3 regions of the Pseudalkalibacillus sp. JSM 102089 genome follow, and region 1 is predicted to be linked to each of the others. Evidence: a T-box and tRNA genes for the amino acid it is inferred to sense, from the RefSeq annotation. Region 1 holds a T-box; the other regions hold tRNA genes.
The links. The T-box of region 1 lies ahead of serS (serine--tRNA ligase). A T-box ahead of a tRNA ligase gene usually reads a tRNA of that ligase, here a tRNA-Ser.
Positions count from the first base shown of each region.

Region 2: it has a tRNA-Ser gene. The T-box ahead of serS (serine--tRNA ligase) is inferred to sense a tRNA for this amino acid. The anticodon was not compared.
Region 3: it has a tRNA-Ser gene. The T-box ahead of serS (serine--tRNA ligase) is inferred to sense a tRNA for this amino acid. The anticodon was not compared.

Region 1 is NZ_JBEWYW010000022.1:13,958-21,154, forward strand. It holds gene ABVF21_RS22170 (deoxynucleoside kinase) at 1-357, shown strand, start outside; gene ABVF21_RS22175 (deoxynucleoside kinase) at 354-1,022, shown strand; tRNA gene ABVF21_RS22180 (tRNA-Ser) at 1,158-1,250, opposite strand; gene serS (serine--tRNA ligase) at 1,465-2,739, opposite strand; T-box leader at 2,837-3,041, opposite strand; gene pdxT (pyridoxal 5'-phosphate synthase glutaminase subunit PdxT) at 3,108-3,701, opposite strand; gene pdxS (pyridoxal 5'-phosphate synthase lyase subunit PdxS) at 3,774-4,661, opposite strand; gene ABVF21_RS22200 (D-alanyl-D-alanine carboxypeptidase family protein) at 4,849-6,165, opposite strand; gene guaB (IMP dehydrogenase) at 6,341-7,197, opposite strand, start outside.
Region 2 is NZ_JBEWYW010000004.1:264,582-271,778, reverse strand. It holds gene ABVF21_RS12040 (peptidoglycan D,D-transpeptidase FtsI family protein) at 1-258, opposite strand, end outside; gene ABVF21_RS12035 (MFS transporter) at 371-1,615, opposite strand; gene ABVF21_RS12030 (hypothetical protein) at 1,717-2,007, shown strand; gene ABVF21_RS12025 (superoxide dismutase) at 2,056-2,667, opposite strand; tRNA gene ABVF21_RS12020 (tRNA-Phe) at 2,938-3,013, opposite strand; tRNA gene ABVF21_RS12015 (tRNA-Met) at 3,164-3,240, opposite strand; tRNA gene ABVF21_RS12010 (tRNA-Ser) at 3,297-3,389, opposite strand; tRNA gene ABVF21_RS12005 (tRNA-Ile) at 3,400-3,476, opposite strand; tRNA gene ABVF21_RS12000 (tRNA-His) at 3,489-3,564, opposite strand; tRNA gene ABVF21_RS11995 (tRNA-Met) at 3,586-3,662, opposite strand; tRNA gene ABVF21_RS11990 (tRNA-Asn) at 3,666-3,740, opposite strand; gene ABVF21_RS11985 (DUF456 domain-containing protein) at 3,875-4,357, opposite strand; gene ABVF21_RS11980 (Na/Pi cotransporter family protein) at 4,459-6,087, opposite strand; gene ABVF21_RS11975 (DUF1189 domain-containing protein) at 6,325-7,134, shown strand.
Region 3 is NZ_JBEWYW010000001.1:330,162-337,358, forward strand. It holds gene folA (type 3 dihydrofolate reductase) at 1-169, opposite strand, end outside; gene ABVF21_RS01500 (thymidylate synthase) at 166-960, opposite strand; gene ABVF21_RS01505 (Hsp20/alpha crystallin family protein) at 1,111-1,554, shown strand; gene trxB (thioredoxin-disulfide reductase) at 1,589-2,530, opposite strand; gene ABVF21_RS01515 (YuzB family protein) at 2,723-2,959, shown strand; gene ABVF21_RS01520 (hypothetical protein) at 3,152-3,379, opposite strand; gene ABVF21_RS01525 (YpjP family protein) at 3,433-4,074, opposite strand; gene ABVF21_RS01530 (transporter) at 4,353-4,679, opposite strand; tRNA gene ABVF21_RS01535 (tRNA-Glu) at 4,806-4,880, opposite strand; tRNA gene ABVF21_RS01540 (tRNA-Gly) at 4,888-4,961, opposite strand; tRNA gene ABVF21_RS01545 (tRNA-Ser) at 4,967-5,059, opposite strand; tRNA gene ABVF21_RS01550 (tRNA-Ala) at 5,081-5,156, opposite strand; tRNA gene ABVF21_RS01555 (tRNA-Arg) at 5,161-5,237, opposite strand; tRNA gene ABVF21_RS01560 (tRNA-Leu) at 5,246-5,330, opposite strand; tRNA gene ABVF21_RS01565 (tRNA-Thr) at 5,336-5,411, opposite strand; tRNA gene ABVF21_RS01570 (tRNA-Val) at 5,441-5,516, opposite strand; gene ABVF21_RS01575 (hypothetical protein) at 5,711-5,866, opposite strand; gene ABVF21_RS01580 (NRDE family protein) at 5,996-6,751, opposite strand; gene ABVF21_RS01585 (rhodanese-related sulfurtransferase) at 6,810-7,197, opposite strand, start outside.

The DNA of each region.
Region 1 (7,197 bases):
GCCCAACAGACACTTAGTGACAAGCACTTTTCTAAATATATGAAGATTTATGACATTCTAACCGAAGGAATGCCCGAACCGAACGTCATTATCTATTTAAATGCTAGCCTTGAAACGCTGCTTAACCGTATTTCACAACGTGGAAGACAGATTGAAAAAAGCATCGATCCCGCTTATCTTGAGCGTCTTTCATCTGACTATGAACGGTTTATGCAAGAATTTGAAGCACATCATCCTGATATTCCTGTGCTCCGTTTCAATGGTGATAAGATGGATTTTGTGTCCAATCAAGATGATTTACACACCATCTTCCAATCCCTCGAAAAAACATTGAAAGAAGGAGACCCTGTTAAATGAATCTCAGAGAAAAATACAACATCCCACAGGATGCCGTCATTACAATCGCTGGTACGGTAGGCGTCGGGAAGTCTACCATTACGAGCTCACTTGCTAACGCCTTACAATTTAGGACTTCTCTTGAAAAAGTAGATAACAATCCATATTTAGAGAAATTCTATAATGACTTCTCACGTTGGAGCTTTCACTTACAAATTTATTTCCTTGCTGAGCGCTTTAAAGAACAGAAGAGAATGTTTGAATATGGTGGAGGATTTGTTCAGGATCGTTCCATTTATGAAGATACAGGCATCTTTGCAAAAATGCATTATGAAAAAGGAACAATGTCAGCTGTTGACTATGATACTTACACGAATCTGTTTCAGTCTATGGTGATGACGCCTTTCTTCCCCCATCCTGATTTAATGATCTATCTTGAAGGATCATTTGATGATGTCGTTGACCGCATTAAAGAGCGTGGCCGTCCGATGGAGCAGCAAACGCCAACTGCTTATTGGGAAGAAATGTATGAGCGTTATACAAATTGGATTGACAGTTTTAATGCCTGTCCAATTCTCCGCTTAAATATCAATGAGTATGATCTAGTTAACGACCCATCCTCTGTTGAACTTATCTTAAAGCGTATTGAACAGAAATTTCAACAAATCCCTTCTTTAAGTAGATAATCTAAAAAAAGCTATCCAACGGATAGCTTTTTTCTTATGGTAAAATATGAGTACATAGAAAAAACCGCTGTCGGCGATGACAGCGGTCGAAATATAATCTCCAAATTATATGCGCGTTGGTTATTAATTAGTAAATGGAGGAGGAAGAGGGATTCGAACCCCCGCGGGCGACTAAGCCCCTGTCGGTTTTCAAGACCGATCCCTTCAGCCAGACTTGGGTATTCCTCCGTGTGAAAAAGTTATTAACTAACTGCGACAAGTAATATAATATCATCGTCCTATAATAATGTCAACGATATCTCAAAACTTTTTTAAAAGAATTTGAATTACTTACTTATGTTGATCATTTCAGTTAAACCGCGCCGAAAATCAACACCCCTTACTATACACGATTATATCCTAAAAATAAAGAGCAGAGACGCCTCTGCTCTTTATCATTTTTCTATTTAATGATTTCACGACCACCCATGTATGGACGCAGAACTTCAGGAACAATTACAGTGCCATCTTCTTGTTGATAGTTCTCTAAGATTGCTGCAACTGTTCTTCCAATCGCAAGACCAGATCCGTTTAACGTATGAAGGAATTCTGGCTTACCGTTCTTTTCTCGACGGAAGCGAATACCTGCGCGTCGTGCCTGGAAGTCTTCAAAGTTACTGCAAGAAGAAATTTCACGATATGTGCCATAGCTTGGAATCCAAACTTCAATATCGTATTTCTTTGCTGCTGTAAATCCAAGATCACCTGTACACATGCTCATCACGCGGTAAGGCAAGTTCAACAGCTGTAGCACTTTCTCAGCGTGGCCAGTAAGCTTTTCAAGCTCGTCATAAGAATCTTCAGGCTTAACGAAGCGAACAAGCTCTACTTTGTTAAACTGATGCTGACGAATCAGTCCACGTGTATCACGACCAGCAGAACCAGCTTCAGAACGGAAGCAAGCACTATATGCGGTGTAAGCCAGTGGAAGATCTTCTCCGTCCATAATTTCATCACGGTGGAAATTTGTAACAGGAACTTCCGCTGTCGGAATTAAGAAATAGTCTTCTTCCCTAATTTTGAACGCATCTTCTTCAAATTTAGGTAACTGACCAGTTCCAGTCATGCTCTCACGGTTCACAAGGTAAGGAGGCAGAATCTCTTCATAGCCATGCTCTGATTCATGTAAGTCCATCATAAAGTTAATCAATGAACGTTCAAGACGAGCTCCAACACCTTTATAGAATGCGAAGCGACTACCCGTTACTTTTGCAGCACGTTCAAAGTTAATAATATTTAGATCAGTTGCGATATCCCAGTGTGGCTTCGCTTCAAAAGCAAAATCATTTTTCTCTCCCCACGTACGGATTTCGATATTATCGTCTTCCGTCTCACCAACAGGTACACTGTCATGCGGAATGTTTGGAATTTGAAGAAGAATTTGCTCAAGTTCGGTCTCAACATTGCGAAGCTCTTCATCCATTGTTTTAATCTTATCGCCAACTTCACGCATTTCTTTAATAAGGTGATCAGCATCTTTCTTCTCACGTTTAAATGCTGCCACGTTTTTAGAAGCTTCATTCCGCTGTCCTTTTAACTGTTCTGTTTCAGCGATAAGGTCTCTTCTTCGCTGGTCAAGCTCTTCAAAACGATCAAGACCTACTAGATCTTCCCCACGCTTAGATAGCTTTACTTTTACTTCTTCAAAATTCTTACGCAAATACTTTAAATCGATCATGCTTTTTCCTCCTTTTTAAATGAACAATAAACGAGTTAACGAAAGGGATAGTGGTGTAGAGACGTGTATTTAAATACAAAAAAGCCCCCGTCCCCTATAAAGGGACGAGAGCTACCCGCGTTGCCACCCTGATTGCAGACGATTGTCTGCCTCTTAACAGAATAACGGTCTGCTCCGAGAAAGCCTACTTCGTTCAGCATTCTACTCAGGGATGGATTCACAGGGTTCAATGATCGATTCGCACCACACATCGACTCTCTTGGCATTGAACATCTATTACTAATTCCCGTCAACGTTTTCGTTTATCATTCGTCTTATGCAGAAAAAGAATTCTCTTCTTCTTGGTACGTAATAATTTACACGAAAAATTACTCTGTTGCAAGTCCTTCTTTCTTAAACTCCAAAACCATATCAATAAACATCTGATGCATGCGATCATCATCTGTTAGTTCTGGATGGAAGGCACACGCAAGAAAACGTCCATGACGTGCAGCTACGATTTTTTCATTAAACGTAGCAAGCACTTCAACATCTTCTCCAACTTCTTCGATATAAGGAGCTCGAATGAAGACACCGATAAAGTCATCTTCTAATCCTTTAACAGGTAATGGCGCTTCAAAGCTTTCGCGCTGACGTCCGAATGCATTTCTTTTTGCTTTTACATCCATAACGCCAATATGCGATCCGTCTACTCCTTCAATATGCTTTGAAAGCAGAATTAGCCCAGCACATGTACCGAAAATAGGCTTCTCAGCTGCAAAAGCTTTAAGTGGCTCTAAAAATCCATATTGATCAATTAATCGACGCATTGTCGTACTCTCTCCACCAGGTAGTACGAGTCCATCTAAATCCTTGAGTTGCTCTACTCGTTTCACAACAATGATTTCTGCTTCTTTTGTTTCAAGTGCTTTCACATGTTCTCGGATTGCACCTTGCAGTCCAAGGACCCCAACTCTCACCATACTTCTCTCGACTCCTTCTCTTTATCTAAGTAAGAACCCCACCTTATGTTGCACAGGTGGGGGATCAATGTTTTACCAGCCGCGCTCTTGCATACGGTCTGATGGCTTAAGTGAAGAAATTTCAATACCTGGCATTGCGATACCAAGGTTCTTAGAAATATTCGCGATCAATTCATAATCCTGATAGTGAGTTGTTGCTTCCACAATAGCTTTAGCAAATTTCTCAGGATTATCCGATTTGAAAATTCCAGATCCAACGAAGACGCCGTCAGAACCAAGCTCCATCATTAGTGCTGCATCTGCAGGAGTTGCGATGCCACCAGCAGCAAAGTTAACAACCGGAAGACGTCCAAGCTCTTTAATTTGAAGAAGAAGCTCAAATGGCGCCTGAAGGTTTTTCGCTTCAGTCATCAATTCGTCTTCAGACATGCTTGAAATTTTACGAATTTGGGATTGAATAAGACGCTGATGACGTACAGCTTCAACAACGTTTCCTGTTCCAGGTTCACCTTTCGTACGAAGCATTGCAGCACCTTCACCTACGCGGCGCAGTGCTTCACCAAGGTTACGCGCTCCACATACAAACGGAACAGTGTACTTGCGCTTATCAAGGTGGAATTCTTCGTCAACTGGAGTAAGAACTTCACTTTCATCAATGTAGTCAACGCCCATTGATTCAAGAACGCGTGCTTCTACAATATGACCAATACGGCATTTTGCCATTACTGGAATCGATACGGCATTCACAACGTCCTCTACGATTGTAGGATCAGCCATACGCGCTACGCCGCCTGCTGCACGAATATCAGATGGCACTCGTTCTAGTGCCATTACTGCTACTGCACCAGCTTCTTCTGCAATCTTAGCTTGCTCTGCATTGACAACGTCCATAATCACGCCGCCCTTTTGCATTTCAGCCATACCACGTTTTACACGATCTGTACCTGTTTGTTGATTCATCTATATTCCTCCCATATCTATACTTAGAAACGTCTTTGTTACACGACATCTATCAAACGCTTTTATTGTAACATTTTTTCATGACTTGTCCTATCACATGTGCAGTGATTTCATAAAAGATTTAGAAAAATACTCCTCGATGAACGCATCGAAGAGTATTTTTTCCAAGTATACTTGATATTATTAATTAAAACAGACCTTTCACTGCATCTGCTACGCTAGTCCATACACCAGAAAAGAAGCCACCAATCGCTCGCATAGTAAGTGTAAACCAACCTGCTTTTTCAACAGATTCAGTTGCTACAAGAGGTACTGAAGAGCCCTTGTCACCTGTTATGTAACCGAAGTCTTCACCGGTTGATTTTAAGACGACTTTTCCAACTTGATCACCTTCTTTGATTGGTGCAGTTAGTTCTCCATCTTCTGTTAGAAGAGATTGATCGTATTCATAGCTTAGTTTAAATGGTTCTTTCGTATTCTTCACTGTTACTGCATTGAAAGATTCTCCTGCAGCGACCCCAACTTCTTTCTCCTTACCTTTAACAACTTTAACCGTGGAATTACCATCAGCTTTATCACCTTCAGTAACGATTGTTTGGGCCTGGAATTGATCAAATCCATAGTTCAGAAGCTTAGCTGTTTCTTCAAAACGAGCTTCATACGAATCAGTTTTCATCACAACAGAAATTAATCGCATATCACCTTGTTTAGCTGTTCCTGTAAAAGCAAATCCAGCAAGGTCTGTAGAACCAGTCTTGAGACCATCTATGCCTTCTACTTTGTATTTATTAGCATATACAAGTGAAGGAAGAAGCCAGTTCCAGTTCTTCATTGTAATTTCATCATCTGTACCTTCTCGGAATTTCTTTTCTGGAGTACTAGTGGTTTCTATTACTTCAGGAAAATCTTTAAGAAGGTTATAAGCAAGAAGTCCAGTTGAACGAGCAGACATCATGTTCTCTTCATCAGGGTCTCCAGCAGGATGATTACCAAGTAGATCTTTGTTATTCAGCCCTGAACTATTAACAAACTTATATTCTTTCATACCCATTTCTTTTGCTTTTGCATTCATCATTTCGACAAACTTCGCTTCTGTTCCAGCAACGTGCTCAGCCAGCGCCATTGTGGCAGCATTTGCAGAATAAATGGCCATTGCTTCATATAATTCCTTAACTGTATACTGTTCGCCCACTCGAAGTGGTACGTTTGAAAGAGAACGGTTCTGTGATAGCTTTTGGATCGTATCACTTACTGTAACTTTTTCATCCCAACTTACTTCGTTTTTATTAATTGCTTCAAGTACTAAATATTCCGACATCATCTTTGTCATACTTGCAGGTGAGAGCGTTAATTCAGGATTTTTCTGATATAAAATCTTTCCTGAATTTGCATCAATTAAAATTGATGCTTCTGCTTTGATGTCGGGCGCCTCTGCAGCTTCTGCAGTATTGCCTCCACCAAATGTTCCTGCTAGTAATAATACCATCGCCATGGTTACGATCATGGCTTTCAAACCAAGGTTTCTCAACCCCTACACCTCCAAATAAGTCTCACATAACCGCTATTCTATCACACCTAAAATTAAAAAAATAGATAGAGGAAAGTCCCCCTATCTACTTTTCGAACGTATTAATCTATTTTTGTCACACACCTGTTATAACTTCAGTCTAAAGCACTATTTAAACAGAATAATTTGGTGCTTCTTTCGTAACCTGAACATCGTGTGGATGACTCTCGCGAAGGCCTGCACCCGTAATTCGAACGAACTGGCTATCTTCACGAAGTGAGTTAAGTGTTCTTGTCCCACAGTAACCCATTCCAGAACGTAAGCCCCCGATTAACTGATGAATTGTATCAGTTAGTGGTCCTTTGTAAGGAACACGTCCTTCAATTCCTTCAGGAACGAGTTTAGACATATTTTCCTGGAAATAACGATCTTTACTTCCCTTTTCCATTGCTCCAATCGAGCCCATTCCACGGTATACCTTAAACTGACGACCCTGATAGATTTCACGTTCGCCTGGACTTTCATCAACACCCGCAAGAATACTACCAAGCATCACTGCGTGTCCACCTGCAGCGAGCGCCTTTACGATATCTCCAGAGAACTTAATGCCACCATCAGCAATAATACTAATACCATGTTTGCGTGCTTCTGTTGCACATTCATACACCGCTGTGATTTGAGGTACACCAACACCAGCAATAACGCGAGTCGTACAAATTGAACCAGGTCCAATTCCTACCTTCACTACATCGGCTCCGGCTTCAATTAAGGCTTTAGTCCCCTCAGCAGTTGCGACATTACCTGCGATAATTGGAAGATCAGGGTAGGCGCTTTTGATTTCACTCACCTTTGTCATAATGCCTTCTGTATGGCCGTGAGCAGAATCTAATACAATAACGTCAACACCAGCCTCCACTAGTTTTTCAACTCGCTTCAGAGCATCTGTTGTATTCCCTACAGCAGCGCCAACTAGAAGACGTCCTCTGCTGTCTTTAGCAGACTGAGGAAACTGAATAACTTTCTCAATAT
Region 2 (7,197 bases), on a different contig from region 1:
CGTTCGGATATATGTAAGTGCAAATTCCGGGTTATTATCAACCAGAACTCGCCCATAACGATCATACATTTTTCCACGAGGTGCTGTTGATTCTGCTGTAACATTCTCAGTTTGCTCAGAAACACGTTCGTATTCTTCACCGTTTACAATCTGTATAACGCCCAGTCGAAGAATTAATGTAGAAAACAGAAGGAATACAGATAAAAATAATATATTGAGCCTTAAAGGCACATGATTTTTCTTTTTTTTCGTTTTCACGATTGACTCCCTTCCTTTAAACAAATATAGACACCTGTTCCAGACAGGTGTCTCTGCTCTCTCTTCTACTTACTATACTTAGTGATATAAAAAAAGTAAAGAGTCTAATGAGCTATTGTACGGTGTCAGGAGAAGGGTTTGAGGGATGGGGAGCTTGAAGTTTTCTTACAAACAGGTAAATAAACGAATGGCCAGCACCAACAATTAATAACAAAATCGGAATGCTCGTTACATCATCGAATAACGCTACTGTTAATAAGAATAAAAGAACGGAAACAATTCGTCCTAAGTTTAAGTACACCTCTCGAACGACAATGTACTCAATCCGCATTTCTGCTGCATTCCAAGCCTTACCGATCACATCGTAAGTGAGCGAAATGTAGGGGACAAGTAAAAGTGGATAAGCAAGAGAAATACAAACACCATACATTAACAACCGGGCAAACGTTAGGTCGGATACAAGCAAGAAAACCGAAGCGTAAAGAATAAGCCCGCCATATAAAATAGCCTTCTTACGATATCGCGGTTTAATCAATCTCGTCGCCAAATAATAAGCTAAAAATGACACACCTGAATTAACAAGTCCAAATGTACCAATTGCAAGCTCACTTTCCGTCGTAATAAAAACAAGGACAACGATAATGAAAATAAAAGTACCTTCTCTTATACCTTGAAAAAAATGCGCGTGTAAAATGTTAAGCCAATCTGCATTCGCTTTTCTTTCTTGAAGAACACGTTTAAATGAAAAGGTCCCTTTGGCAGACCGACGTTCGAGAAAGAAACTTAAGATTACAGCTGCGAAAAATAAAGCAAGTGAGACGGCAAATATTACTTTGTATCCCGTGAATGCTTCTAGACTTGAAATAATAACACCAGCAAATATTGGCCCAATCATCCCTGCGAAAGATGTAAGTAAACCAAGGAATCCATTAAAAAAATCCCTTGTGTCCGGTTCTGTAATTTCGAATGTTAGCACATTAAATGCAAGCCAATAAAAGCCAAACCCTATTCCAAGTAAAGCGCCCAGTAAGATAAGCAAATGACTAGCGTTCTGACCAAGAAAAAGCACTGTTATATAGAAAAGAGCGAGAAAAATCACTCCAATCCGCAGTACAATAACTCTATCCATTTTCTTAGCCCATCTACCAGCGAGAATAAAGGTAAGCGGCTGACTTATAACCGCAGCAAGGTTGTATATACCTATATCCGCAAACTCACCAGACTGCTTCCACAAGTAAACATTTACGAACGTATTTGAGAGCGCAATACTCAGCGCGTATAAACCACCGATTGTAAGTAATAACAACAAATCTTTTGTTACCTCTATCTCACCAATCATATGTTTTATAACTTTCATAACAAACTCCCCTTTTTTCATCCACCCTTATTTTGACTTAAATTCTGTTCGTTATGCGGATGAAACAAAAAGGATAAACTGTTTTTGAAAGGGGACTAGGTATGTATTACTTTCTATATCGGACAGACTACATTACTAAAGACAGTCGAATCCAACTACTTCAAAGAGTTCAACATCATATAAAAGTTGATGAACACTCGTTCTTTATTAATAGGATGAGGCACTATCTTCAAATCCAATATCGAAATGACCTCATCTCATTGACAATCACAGATCATCAAGTTCTGATTTGTACACCTCATGATTTTGAAACTGGCTGTGATTTTACAGATTTTTTAATAAATTTCACACTACACCATTTAGGAACAATTTATACCTTAATCGAACCATAATAGAAAAACCCCCAACATAAATGTTGGGGGTTTTGAAAGCTTGGTAAATTATTTAGCTGCTTCGTAACGCTTTGCAACTTCATCCCAGTTAACTACATTCCAGAATGCAGCGATATAATCAGGACGTTTGTTTTGATACTTAAGATAATAAGCATGCTCCCAAACATCTAGCCCAAGAATTGGTGTAACACCTTCCATTACTGGAGTATCTTGGTTTGGAGTGCTTGTTACTTCAAGTTCTCCACCTTTTACTACTAGCCAAGCCCAGCCTGATCCAAAACGACCAGCTGCAGCATTAGCAAATTCTTCTTTAAAGCTTTCAAAGCTACCAAATTTCTTTTTAAGTGCTTCGCTTAGATCACCTGATGGTTCGCCGCCACCGTTAGGGCTTAGCAATTGCCAGAAAAGTGAGTGGTTAGCGTGTCCGCCACCATTGTTTCGAACAGCAGTTCGAATGCCTTCAGGAAGTGCGTCAAGGTTGCCAAGAAGATCTTCAAGGCTCTTAGATGCATGCTCCTCATGACCTTCTAGTGCACCATTTAACTTTGTTACATATGCGTTATGGTGCTTGTCGTGGTGGATCTTCATTGTTTCTTCATCGATGTGTGGTTCTAGTGCATTGTAGTCGTAAGGTAGTTCTGGTAGTTCAAATTTAGCCATTGTGAATCTCCTCCTTAAATATAGTATGTAACTTGCTGTTAGGGTAGCGTTAGCCACCACTTGAACATGATGTCGTCACATGTTTACACTAGCAGAATTGTCATGCGTTTTCAAATAATAAACCTTTGAATTTCCGCAACACAGATAAAGTTTCCCCTCAGTATATAGAATTAAACATCTTAACGAATAAAATCGAGAATTAACACCGTAATAACATGCATAAAACATAAAAAAACTCGTCATTAATTGACGAGTGGGATCTTTATTGAGTGGTGGCTCCGGACGGAATCGAACCGCCGACACGAGGATTTTCAGTCCTCTGCTCTACCGACTGAGCTACAGAGCCAAATCATGTTATCAGTATTAACTTTAATTAGTATGTAGTTTGCATTTACATTAAAAGTAATTTGGCCTTGCTATGAGCTTAGGTTGCCCCTGGAGCACTCCAATTAAATTCTAACAAAGAAGTATGTTCGACGTAGTAAGAATTTTATTTTGGTTGCGGGGGCAGGATTTGAACCTGCGACCTTTGGGTTATGAGCCCAACGAGCTACCGAACTGCTCCACCCCGCGATAATGTAAAAGAAATTAATTTGCATCCATTTTTTAGAAAGCTAACTTTTAAAGAATGGAGGAGGAAGAGGGATTCGAACCCCCGCGGGCGACTAAGCCCCTGTCGGTTTTCAAGACCGATCCCTTCAGCCAGACTTGGGTATTCCTCCGATATGCATTTGGTGGACCCTGCAGGACTCGAACCTGCGACCGGACGGTTATGAGCCGTCAGCTCTAACCAGCTGAGCTAAGGGTCCTTATGTAATAAGTGGGGCGGCTGATGGGAATTGAACCCACGAATGCCGGAATCACAATCCGGTGCGTTAACCACTTCGCCACAACCGCCATGTTTTATCGTTAAAATTATGGTAGCGGCGGAGGGGATCGAACCCCCGACCTCACGGGTATGAACCGTACGCTCTAGCCAGCTGAGCTACACCGCCATATGGCTCCACAGGTAGGATTCGAACCTACGACCGATCGGTTAACAGCCGATAGCTCTACCACTGAGCTACTGTGGAATATTTCTTAACGACAAGAACTAATATATCATATGGATTAAGAAAGCGTCAATAAGTTTTTCAAATTTAATTGAATTAATCTTAATTTCAATTATGAAAATACTATATCACGCTTTCATTTTGTCATCAAGAACTTATAGGACATACACTAGGAACACAACAACCATGACCATTTGGAGTAAACCTTTCATAACAGCTCCACCAAGAAAACCAAGCAATGAACCTACACCTACTTGAACAGATTCTTTAAAAGCTTTTCGATGAATAATTAATTCAGCTAAGATAGCACCGATAAATGGTCCAAGGATGATTCCTGCAAATGGAATAACAAACGGGCCAACAAGTAAACCAATTGTACTCCCCCATATCGCCGCCTTTGACCCTCCATACTTCTTCACGCCAAATAAGTTACTAGCATAGTCCGCAATAAATAATAACATCGTCAGCAGAACTTCAACAATCCAAAAGGAAATAGTCATTGAACCAAACTCAAAAAACCCCCCATACAGGATAAACCCAACATAAATAAATAGTACGGCTGGAATAATCGGATAAATCAATCCCACAAATGCAATGATGAATGACGCAATGATCAGGCACCATAATAGAATATCCACGCTTTTAACCTCCCTTCAACTTGACTCTATTTTAGCGGAGATGTCACTTTTCTTCTATATAATGATAAAAAGAAGCAGAGGCATCCCTCTGCTTCCCAAATTTATTCTTCTCCAATGACGGCTTCTGCAATATTCACCGCATGGTCACCAATACGCTCAAGGTTACTGATGATATCAACAAAAACAATTCCAGCACTTCCAGTACATTCACCCTCATTTAGACGAAGGATATGCTGTTTACGAAGCGTTCTTTCCATTTTGTCGATCTTATCTTCCAATTGCACAACATCCTGGGCCTTTGCTACGTCCCATTTATCGAGTGAATCAAAGGCTTCTTGTAGTGCAGAAAGGGTTAAATTAAACATTTCATCAAGATCTTTCATTGCAACGTCAGTCATTTTAACTTTATTACTAATCTGATAATCAACCAATTCAACAATATTTTCCATATGATCCCCAATACGCTCAATATCCCGAACAGAGTCCATTAACATACCATGTCGTGTTGACTCATCACCGGACAAAGAAGTGGCTGATAGCTGAATAAGGTAGTCTGTAATTTTAGTATCTAGGTTGTTAATAGCTTCCTCATACTGAGCGGTTTTTTCTGCGCTTTTCTGACTTTTAGAAGTCAGATAGTTAGAAGCCTCTTGAACACCTTTATAAGCAAAACCGCTCATACGAATAACTTCTTCTTTCGCTTGTCCAAGTGCCACTGAAGTAGATTGTTCAATGAACACAGGATCTAAATGTTTAGGTTTATATTCAATTGTTGAATCATCACCAGGAATAATTTTCGTAACTATAACGGCTAGTAAAGCAATGAAAGGAAACTGAATTATTGTATTAGACACATTGAAAATTCCATGCGCAAATGCGATTGTCATTTCTGAATTAAGATTTAATACACCTTGAAGATAGGAAATAAAAGGGGTGTATAGGGACAAAATAATTAAAAAGATCGTTGTTCCAATTAAGTTAAAAATCACATGGGTAAGGGCTGCTCTTCTAGCTGCTACTGATGCACCAATTGATGCTAGAACAGCAGTTACAGTTGTACCAATGTTATCTCCAAATAATACTGGCATAGCTGCTTGAAGATTCATTGCATCTTGGGAAAACAAACTTTGAAGTACCCCAATGGTAGCGCTAGAACTCTGAACGATTACAGTAAATACAGTACCAATTACTACCCCTAATATTGGATTGTCACTCATACTAAGTGTGAGATCATGGAAAGCCTGAAGACTTCTTAAAGGTTTCATACCATTACTCATAAGTTCTAAGCCATAGAACAATCCACCAAAACCAAATATTATCTGCCCAAGATAAGTAATCTTTTTGTTTTTAACAAAGAAGATTAATGCTGCACCGAGGAAAATTATTGGTAAGGCGTAATCTTTAATAGGTATACCAATAATGAATGCAGTTACTGTAGTTCCTATATTAGCACCCATTATAACTCCGATAGCTTGCCTTAGGGTCATAAATCCTGCATTTACCAATCCCACTGTAAGAACTGTAGTACCTGAGCTAGTTTGTAATAAGATAGTAACTACAATCCCCGCAAGCACACCCATAAACGGGTTAGTGGTAAAACGATCGAGAATATCTCTTAATCGATCACCTGCTGATCGTTGAAGGCCATCTCCCATATACTTTAGTCCAAACAGGAAAATACCAAGACCTCCCACAAACTGAAAGATCATCTCCTGAACGTTGAGTTCCATCATTTCAACCCCTTGCACTTATGTTTTATTTTTTTCGACAATACTCAACAAAGTCCCTTGTCTATTATCTACATCGCTCCCTCCTTTGTAAAGAGTTAATCTAGAATTGTAAATATATTATGCCGAAAACAAACATGTTTCAATAAAGTTTCATTAAGAATACTGTTCCCACCTCTCTATATAAGATAAACTGATTGGGTGGAGAAATACTCCACATTTAGAAAGGAGATTATTAATTTGAACGTTTTTAAACAACTTTACTACAGCTTATTTTCCCCAAATATGATGGCCCGGTTCCGTTTTCAAAAGCTAGGTAAGCCAATATTGTACGTATTTTTACTTATGTTCCTTTCTTCTGTGCCAGTTGGAATTATGACGGCTTTATCCTTTACAAACGCTTATGAGGATCTCAAAACACATATATCAGATTTACCAGAATTCACTTTAGAGGATGGATCTTTAACAAGTGAGCAGTCTGAACCGCTTATTCGACAAAATGATGGAAATACTTTTATTTTTGATGCGACAGACCAGACAAATCCTGATGATGTTGATCAATATGATTCCGTTATCGCTTTCCTAAAAGATCGTATAATCGTTGTAGATAGCGGCGCTAGACAAGAGTTTAATTACAGTAACTTTAGTTCGATGACGTTCACGAAGCAAGATGTTAATGAGTTAAGTAATAACCTAGACAACTTGCTCCCTATCTTTATTCCGTTACTGATATTCGTTATCTATTTGTTTCAAACCGGCCTTAAGTTTATAGGAGTTACCGTACTAGCTACAATTGGACTACTATTGAGAAGTATTACCGGAAGAAAAGCTTCTTATAAACAACTTTGGGTCTTATCTGTTTATTCAGTAACAATTCCAACGCTCTTCTTTGCGATTATGGCCCTCATTAAAACAGCAGTCCCTTTAGGATTCCTACTCTATTGGATGGTGGCCATCATGCTACTTTATCTTACGATTAAAGAAATCCCGTTACCAAAAAAACGGGTAACGAACGAGCGAGCAAATGATCCAACAGAAGAAAAATTTTGATAATTTACTCAAATCCCTTGCTTTTCACTTTAAAGTGATGTAGATTATGAAAAAAGCGACACA
Region 3 (7,197 bases), on a different contig from region 1:
GGCCGGGTAACGCTTTTCCAATTGATTCGAATGTTTTTCTTCCCATAACGATCGATTTTCCAGTCGTCATGCGTTTAAAATAAGCGAGATCAGCTGGCAAATGCCAAGGCAGATCATTGTCTTTCCCAATTAACTGCTTTTCATCCATTGCTAGAAGAAATGATATCATACCGACACCTCTCCTTTAATATGTGGATGAGGATTGTAATCCGTTAACTCAAAATCATCAAATGAGAAATCAAAAATTGATTTCACGTCTGGATTAATTTTCATTTTTGGAAGGTCTCTAGGTTCACGAGTGAGCTGAAGGTTGACCTGCTCAATATGATTGTTATAAATATGTGCATCACCTAGCGTATGAATAAATTCACCTGGCTCTAAATCACACACCTGCGCCATCATCATTGTGAGAAGCGCGTAGGAAGCGATATTGAAAGGCACCCCAAGGAACACGTCAGCAGAACGTTGATAAAGCTGACAAGAAAGCTTCCCATCAGCAACGTAAAACTGGAAAAGACAGTGACATGGAGGTAAAGCCATGTCATCAACTTCTGATGGGTTCCATGCTGTTACAATCATTCTTCTTGAATTCGGATTTGTTTTAATTTGCTCAACTACTTTTGCAATTTGATCAACGGTTGATCCGTCCGCGCCCGTCCACGAGCGCCATTGATGACCATAAACTGGACCAAGCTCACCATCTTCATCAGCCCATTCATTCCAGATGCGCACACCATTATCCTGAAGATACTTTACATTGGTATCTCCATTTAAAAACCAAAGAAGCTCATGAATAATTGATCTTAAGTGAAGTTTTTTGGTAGTTAAAGCTGGAAAACCCTCTTGTAAATCAAACCTCATTTGATGTCCAAAAACACTGACCGTCCCCGTTCCTGTTCGATCAGATTTCTTTGTTCCGTTATGTAAAATTTCTTCGCATAGCTGCAAATAAGTCTTCATTGTACTCCTCCTTCAATTCTCTAATAATCATTGTAACATGAAGAAAGATGAGAAGTAACTTGCGAATTGTATGTAAAATACAGCCAAAAAGCACATTTTCCTTGGGCAAACATACTGTATATCAGAAATGTTTGAAAGGATGAAATAACCATGGCGAAAGGCGATAAATTACCTAAACTGTTTCAAGACCCTGCTATTCAAAATTGGATGAACACCTTTGATGATTTCTTTAAAGAGCCATTTGCGAATCTGCTACCAGCTCAGTCGTTTCGGGTTGATCTTTATGAAACAGAGGATGCATTTATTGTTGAAGCAGAGTTACCTGGTATCACGAAGGAGCAAATTAAAGTGGAACCACTTGGAGATGGTCTCCGAATCTCCATTGAATCGAAAGAATTTCATGAGTCACGAAACGATAAACAAAAATATTACAAACAAGAACGATCCTATTCAAGTACTAGTCGCACCATTAAGCTTCCCTTTCACTTTTCCATGAAAAATGTGAAAGGGAAATACGAAAACGGTGTTCTTGAAATTAAGATACCTAAATCCGATCGCATACGTACCGATTCAAATTATATTAACATCGACTAAAAAAGCGCAAGGCCAAGGCCTGCGCTTTTTCTTCTTACATACTCCAGTCTATAAAGGCGTTTCCTTCGAGGAAACGCTCACAATCCATAGCCGCCATACACCCTGTACCTGCTGCTGTGATCGCTTGACGGTAAGTAAAATCTTGTACATCTCCACAAGCAAACACGCCAGGGACGTTCGTTTTTGTCGTTCCTGGTTCTACTTGAACGTAACCTTTATCATCCATATTAATTTTACCCTCGAGAAAATCAGTGTTTGGACGATGGCCAATTGCAACAAATATGCCGTCTGTCTTAACGAACTCCTCTTCTCCCGTATCACTATTCTTTACTTTAATCCCGCTTACTTTATTGTTTTCTGCCACAACCTCTAGTGGGGAAGCATTCAGCTTCCAGCTTATTTTTTCATTGGAACGAGCACGCTCTTGCATTATTTTTGATGCGCGAAGTTCTTTCCTCCTATGAAGAACAGTAACTTCTGAAGCGAATTTCGTTAAGAAAGTCGCTTCTTCCATAGCCGAGTCTCCTCCACCAATCACAACGATTTTTTTACCACGGAAGAAAAAGCCGTCACACGTTGCACATGTACTCACGCCTCGACCCATGTTCTCTGATTCTCCTGGTATACCTAGAAGCTTTGCTGAAGCACCAGTCGAAATCAAAACAGACTCCGCCATAATATCCCCAAGTGTATCTGTTTTTAATTTAAATGGACGCTCACTAAAATCAATATCCTTCACCCATCCACGCTCAATTGTAGCGCCAAACCTAAGCGCCTGCTTCTTCATATTTTCCATCAATTCTGGACCGAGAACGCCATCTGGAAAACCGGGAAAGTTCTCAACATCTGTTGTTAACGTAAGCTGACCACCAGGTTCCGGTCCCTCAATGACGAGCGGCTCCATATTAGCCCTCGCAAGATAAATGGCTGCTGTTAAACCCGCTGGTCCTGTTCCTACAATAACTGCTTTATGCATAATGACCCTCCTCTATCGACTTCATTATGTTATTTTTCCTAATTATATAGAAATAAACCCTTCTCTTACAAATTATATGGTTATCCATCAATTTGTTTCTTGATCTTATGCAAATGGTTGTTCATTTTCACACCTTCTTGATAGAATAGAAACAGTCTTGTAATAGTAAGGAAAACCCGAGGTGAATAAAAGATGAATCCAATAGTTGAATTCTGCATGAGCAATCTTTCGAGCGGTTCACATAAAGCAATGGAAAAACTAGAAAAAGATACAGATCTTGATGTGCTCGAATATTCTTGTCTTGGTCACTGCACACTTTGTAGCCAGGATATTTACTGTCTCGTTAACGGCGAACGCGTTACTGCCGAAACGCCCGATGAGCTAGTTGATAACGTCTACCAGTTTATTGAAGAAAATCCGATGTTTTAAACGAATATGGACATACTAATAAGTGAATCCAATTAGAGGAGGAGCTTACATGAAAAATCGAAACGCGTATGATCCGAAAGCCGGTGTGCAAGGTGAAAAAGAAGGCGAAGACGCTCTTCTTATGAATAAAAAAAGTGGCCCGCAAAATGCGCGCCCTAAAAAAAAGTAAAAGCCGCTTAATGCGGCTTTTTATTATGCAATGCGAAACCGAAAAGTAAACCAGAAGTCTTCATTGAGGGAGATGCCGGTAGCAATAATATGCTGCTCTCCTTCATCATCAAGCGTAATCCAGCTATGATGCTCATCTTTATAAACTGGGTAGAAATGACCTTCCTTAAATAATTTACGATTCAATACATTCTCTGAGCCGGTTAAAGGCTCTTCTTCGAAAACATCTCTAATACATTGTACAAGTTCCATCTATGTTGTGATCCTCCCTTAATCTCCAACCAAAAACACCCCGCGCACCTCTCTTACGAGAGCCACTTAGGCGGAGTGTTTTTATCCCAATAAATCTTACCTACTTCATAATGTTCTTCAAAATCATCATTCGCTGCATGGTAATGAAAATTAAACCAATAGCCATCTTGTGGGGGGTGATCTCTTCTCACATGGAAACGCAATAAGTCTTCCCCGCTCTGTTCATTATACACATGAAGAATGCGTTCTCCGTATCCACCAGAAGGGTTGTCCGTCAAACGAAGTGACCTTAACGTATCCTCATCCAGATTTTCCACTGAGGTAGCGATCGCTTCTGTCATTTTAGGTACAATTGCATCTCGATACTCGTTACCGACTCGAGTTGAGATCGTTTCACCGAATTTTGTTAGCCCGAGTTGCTCAGATTGATTGCTTGCATAGCTTACAAAATGCGTCAGTAGTTCAGAAGAAGAAGCGTCCTGAGCTATGATGGGCCAATCATACTGATCAACAACAGGCTCTATCGCCTTATCAGGCTCGTCCCTCGACTCAATAAGAAGATGGTTTTCTTCTTGATAATTCTCTGATGCCTCTGTTTTGTCATCTGCTAGATATCCAGTAGGAATCACAGTTCCAAGCGTAACAACAGCAACAAATGCTACAAATAACTTTCTCATCCAAAGAGGGAATTTCATTATGTGCACCTGACTTTCGAAGATCAATAGTTAGTATTATTCTCGCATGATCTTCTCAAAAAAGCCAGATGTTTAGACGATTTTTCATTAATTTTCATTTGGCTAAGTTAAAGAAGCTTTTCATTTAAAAGTCCCTTTTATAAAAATTGTTGCTTTCGAAACAATTGTTGAATTAAACTCTAAACTTCCTTGATTGAAGCGAAAATTCACCTACTATAGCAACAACGTCTACGAAAAGAGCCTTTAAAAAAGAGCGCTTCATGTAAGCGCCCTATCTATTAACAAGTAAACATATCAATTCTTCTCAGACTTATGCCTGTATATACCCACCTTCTACCGGTCCAGCGAAACCCCGAAACAGAAGTACGCCCTACATATACTGGCCAAAACCAAAATGAATTGCCGCCCCTCATCCAAATATAAGTAAACCGATACATACACCTTCTAATTGATCCTGGATCTACAGCAAATGTTCCAGCTTGTGCTGACTGTGGTCTAGGAGGCGGTGATGCTGGTGGGCTCGATGTTGGAGCTACCGGTTGCTGACGATAGGCATCTGTGTTGTCATAATGATAAGCAATATGCTCATGTTCTTCATAATACATTCGGTCCATCCCCTCTCTTATACAGTCACTGTATGCTGTATTCTGATAAGACGTACCGAATTGAAAACAACAAAAAAAGCACCTCTTTGAGTATGCTTAAGCCAATAAAGTTTATGAAAATTTAGTTGGTGACCCGTACGGGAATCGAACCCGTGATACCGCCGTGAAAGGGCGGTGTCTTAACCGCTTGACCAACGGGCCAACAAAATGGAGCGGGTGATGGGGATCGAACCCACGACATCAGCTTGGAAGGCTGAGGTTTTACCACTAAACTACACCCGCAAAGATGGAGGAGGAAGAGGGATTCGAACCCCCGCGGGCGACTAAGCCCCTGTCGGTTTTCAAGACCGATCCCTTCAGCCAGACTTGGGTATTCCTCCGAAAACATGAATATATATATATGGTGGAGCCTAGCGGGATCGAACCGCTGACCTCCTGCGTGCAAGGCAGGCGCTCTCCCAGCTGAGCTAAGGCCCCAATATGGTGCGCCCGAGAGAAGTCGAATCCCTAACCTTCTGATCCGTAGTCAGACGCTCTATCCAATTGAGCTACGGGCGCATATTCTATGGTGCGGGTGAAGGGACTTGAACCCCCACGTCATAAGACACTAGATCCTAAGTCTAGCGCGTCTGCCAATTCCGCCACACCCGCATGTGTGGTGCCGGCCAGAGGACTTGAACCCCCAACCTACTGATTACAAGTCAGTTGCTCTACCAATTGAGCTAGGCCGGCATAATTTAATGAAACTCATCAAAAATAAATGGTGGAGGATGACGGGCTCGAACCGCCGACCCTCTGCTTGTAAGGCAGATGCTCTCCCAGCTGAGCTAATCCTCCGTTAAACAGCGACTTCATTATTATACAATATCATCTTTTGTCTCGTCAACACTTTTTTTAATGTGTTTTTTCAAGGACAAGACTTATCTTATCACCGACTCGAAAAAAACACAACCCTTTTTCACAAAAAAATAATCCCCATAGTTAAGCACTCCATTTTTCACATAGAAAAAGCAGGGAGCGCTCTCCCCTGCTTATACTGGCGTTTGAATAAGTGGTTTTTTCTTTTTATTTTGGCGGAGTATTGGTCTTTTTTTAGTCACCATTTCAGAATCATATTTTCGGTACTCTTTCATGTCGCTTGATTCCCGCAAAAGCTGATCTTCAACATAGTGACGCTTTCTTTTCAAAAAAACCCCTCCTCATAAGTAATAACTCTCATTACCCTATTTTTCTGTTGTTAAACCCGAATCTTTTTTCACCATCGATCTATTGGCAAAAGTTACAGGTAACACATAATTTATTCACTTGGAGCGCAATTATGCTTCTTCAAGATTAAATTGGTAGTAATTTTCCTGATCTTCTCCTGACCTCTCAACAAAAGTAACTTCTCCATTTTGTGAAACCATAATAACAGTTTGCGCCCTCGTTCCGTAATGATCCGACTTAATAAAAACAGGTGAAAGCATCCTTTCCCATTCGATCGGCACGCCTGTCTGTGGTAATAGATGATCAGGTGCAGGCTCAGCGTGAGAAAGCATTTCAAAAAGACGATTCTGATCGAGGTTCTTTTCTGCACTTAAATAGTATTTCAATTCTTCTTTAAGCTGCTCAACCTTTGGCCAGCTCGTATTCAGTAAGTGATTACTAACAGCGTGAACACCGTTCTCTAGTTTTGAAATTTGATCCTGCCGATTTGAATAATAATAAAGGCTCTTAAAATCTCCTATGATTAAATTAAATCCATTGTACTGATCTTTCTTTTGTCGAACCATTTCTAAGTATGATAATGGGGATTGATGATCACGTAAGTAATCGGCCGTTAGATCACCCCTTGATAGACTTTTAGGCTGCTCATTCGCTTCTCGATAGTTCGTAAGGGCTGCAATTCTTCCGTTTGTTGTAACCCCTAGCCATGTTCCCATAGCCTTTAAATCACGCCCCGCAAGTAGTTCTGGTACATCTCTCCAATAGTTCGCAGGTTTTGTTGGACGCTCGTAGAATTCATCTCGGTTGGCTACGAGTATAAATGGGTATGTAGGATGAACATTTTGAGCTACAGCAATTAAGCACATCTTAACGCGCCTCCTCTCTTGTTTCAATGTAAGAAAAAACGCAGCGTTAGCCGCTGCGTTACGATTGGATCATACGAACTTCTTCTTCACATGCAGAAGAACAATAATGGTTATACTCCTCTTTGCAAGAATCACAGACGATATGAAGCTTGTCACACTGTACATTAGCACAATTGATATAAGTATCTGCTGGATCCTCACAATGGTAGCATTTCCCTACAACTGTATCTTCATCGGTACGGTTTACATTAACAGCAAGACGATCATCAAATACAAAGCACTTGCCATCAAAATATTTCCCCTGTACCTCCGGGTCTTTACCATACGTTACAATTCCTCCATGAAGCTGTGAAACGTCGGAAAAACCTTTTTTCATTAAGTAACCAGAAAATTTCTCACAGCGAATTCCACCTGTACAATAAGTTAATACTTTCTTATCTTTTTGG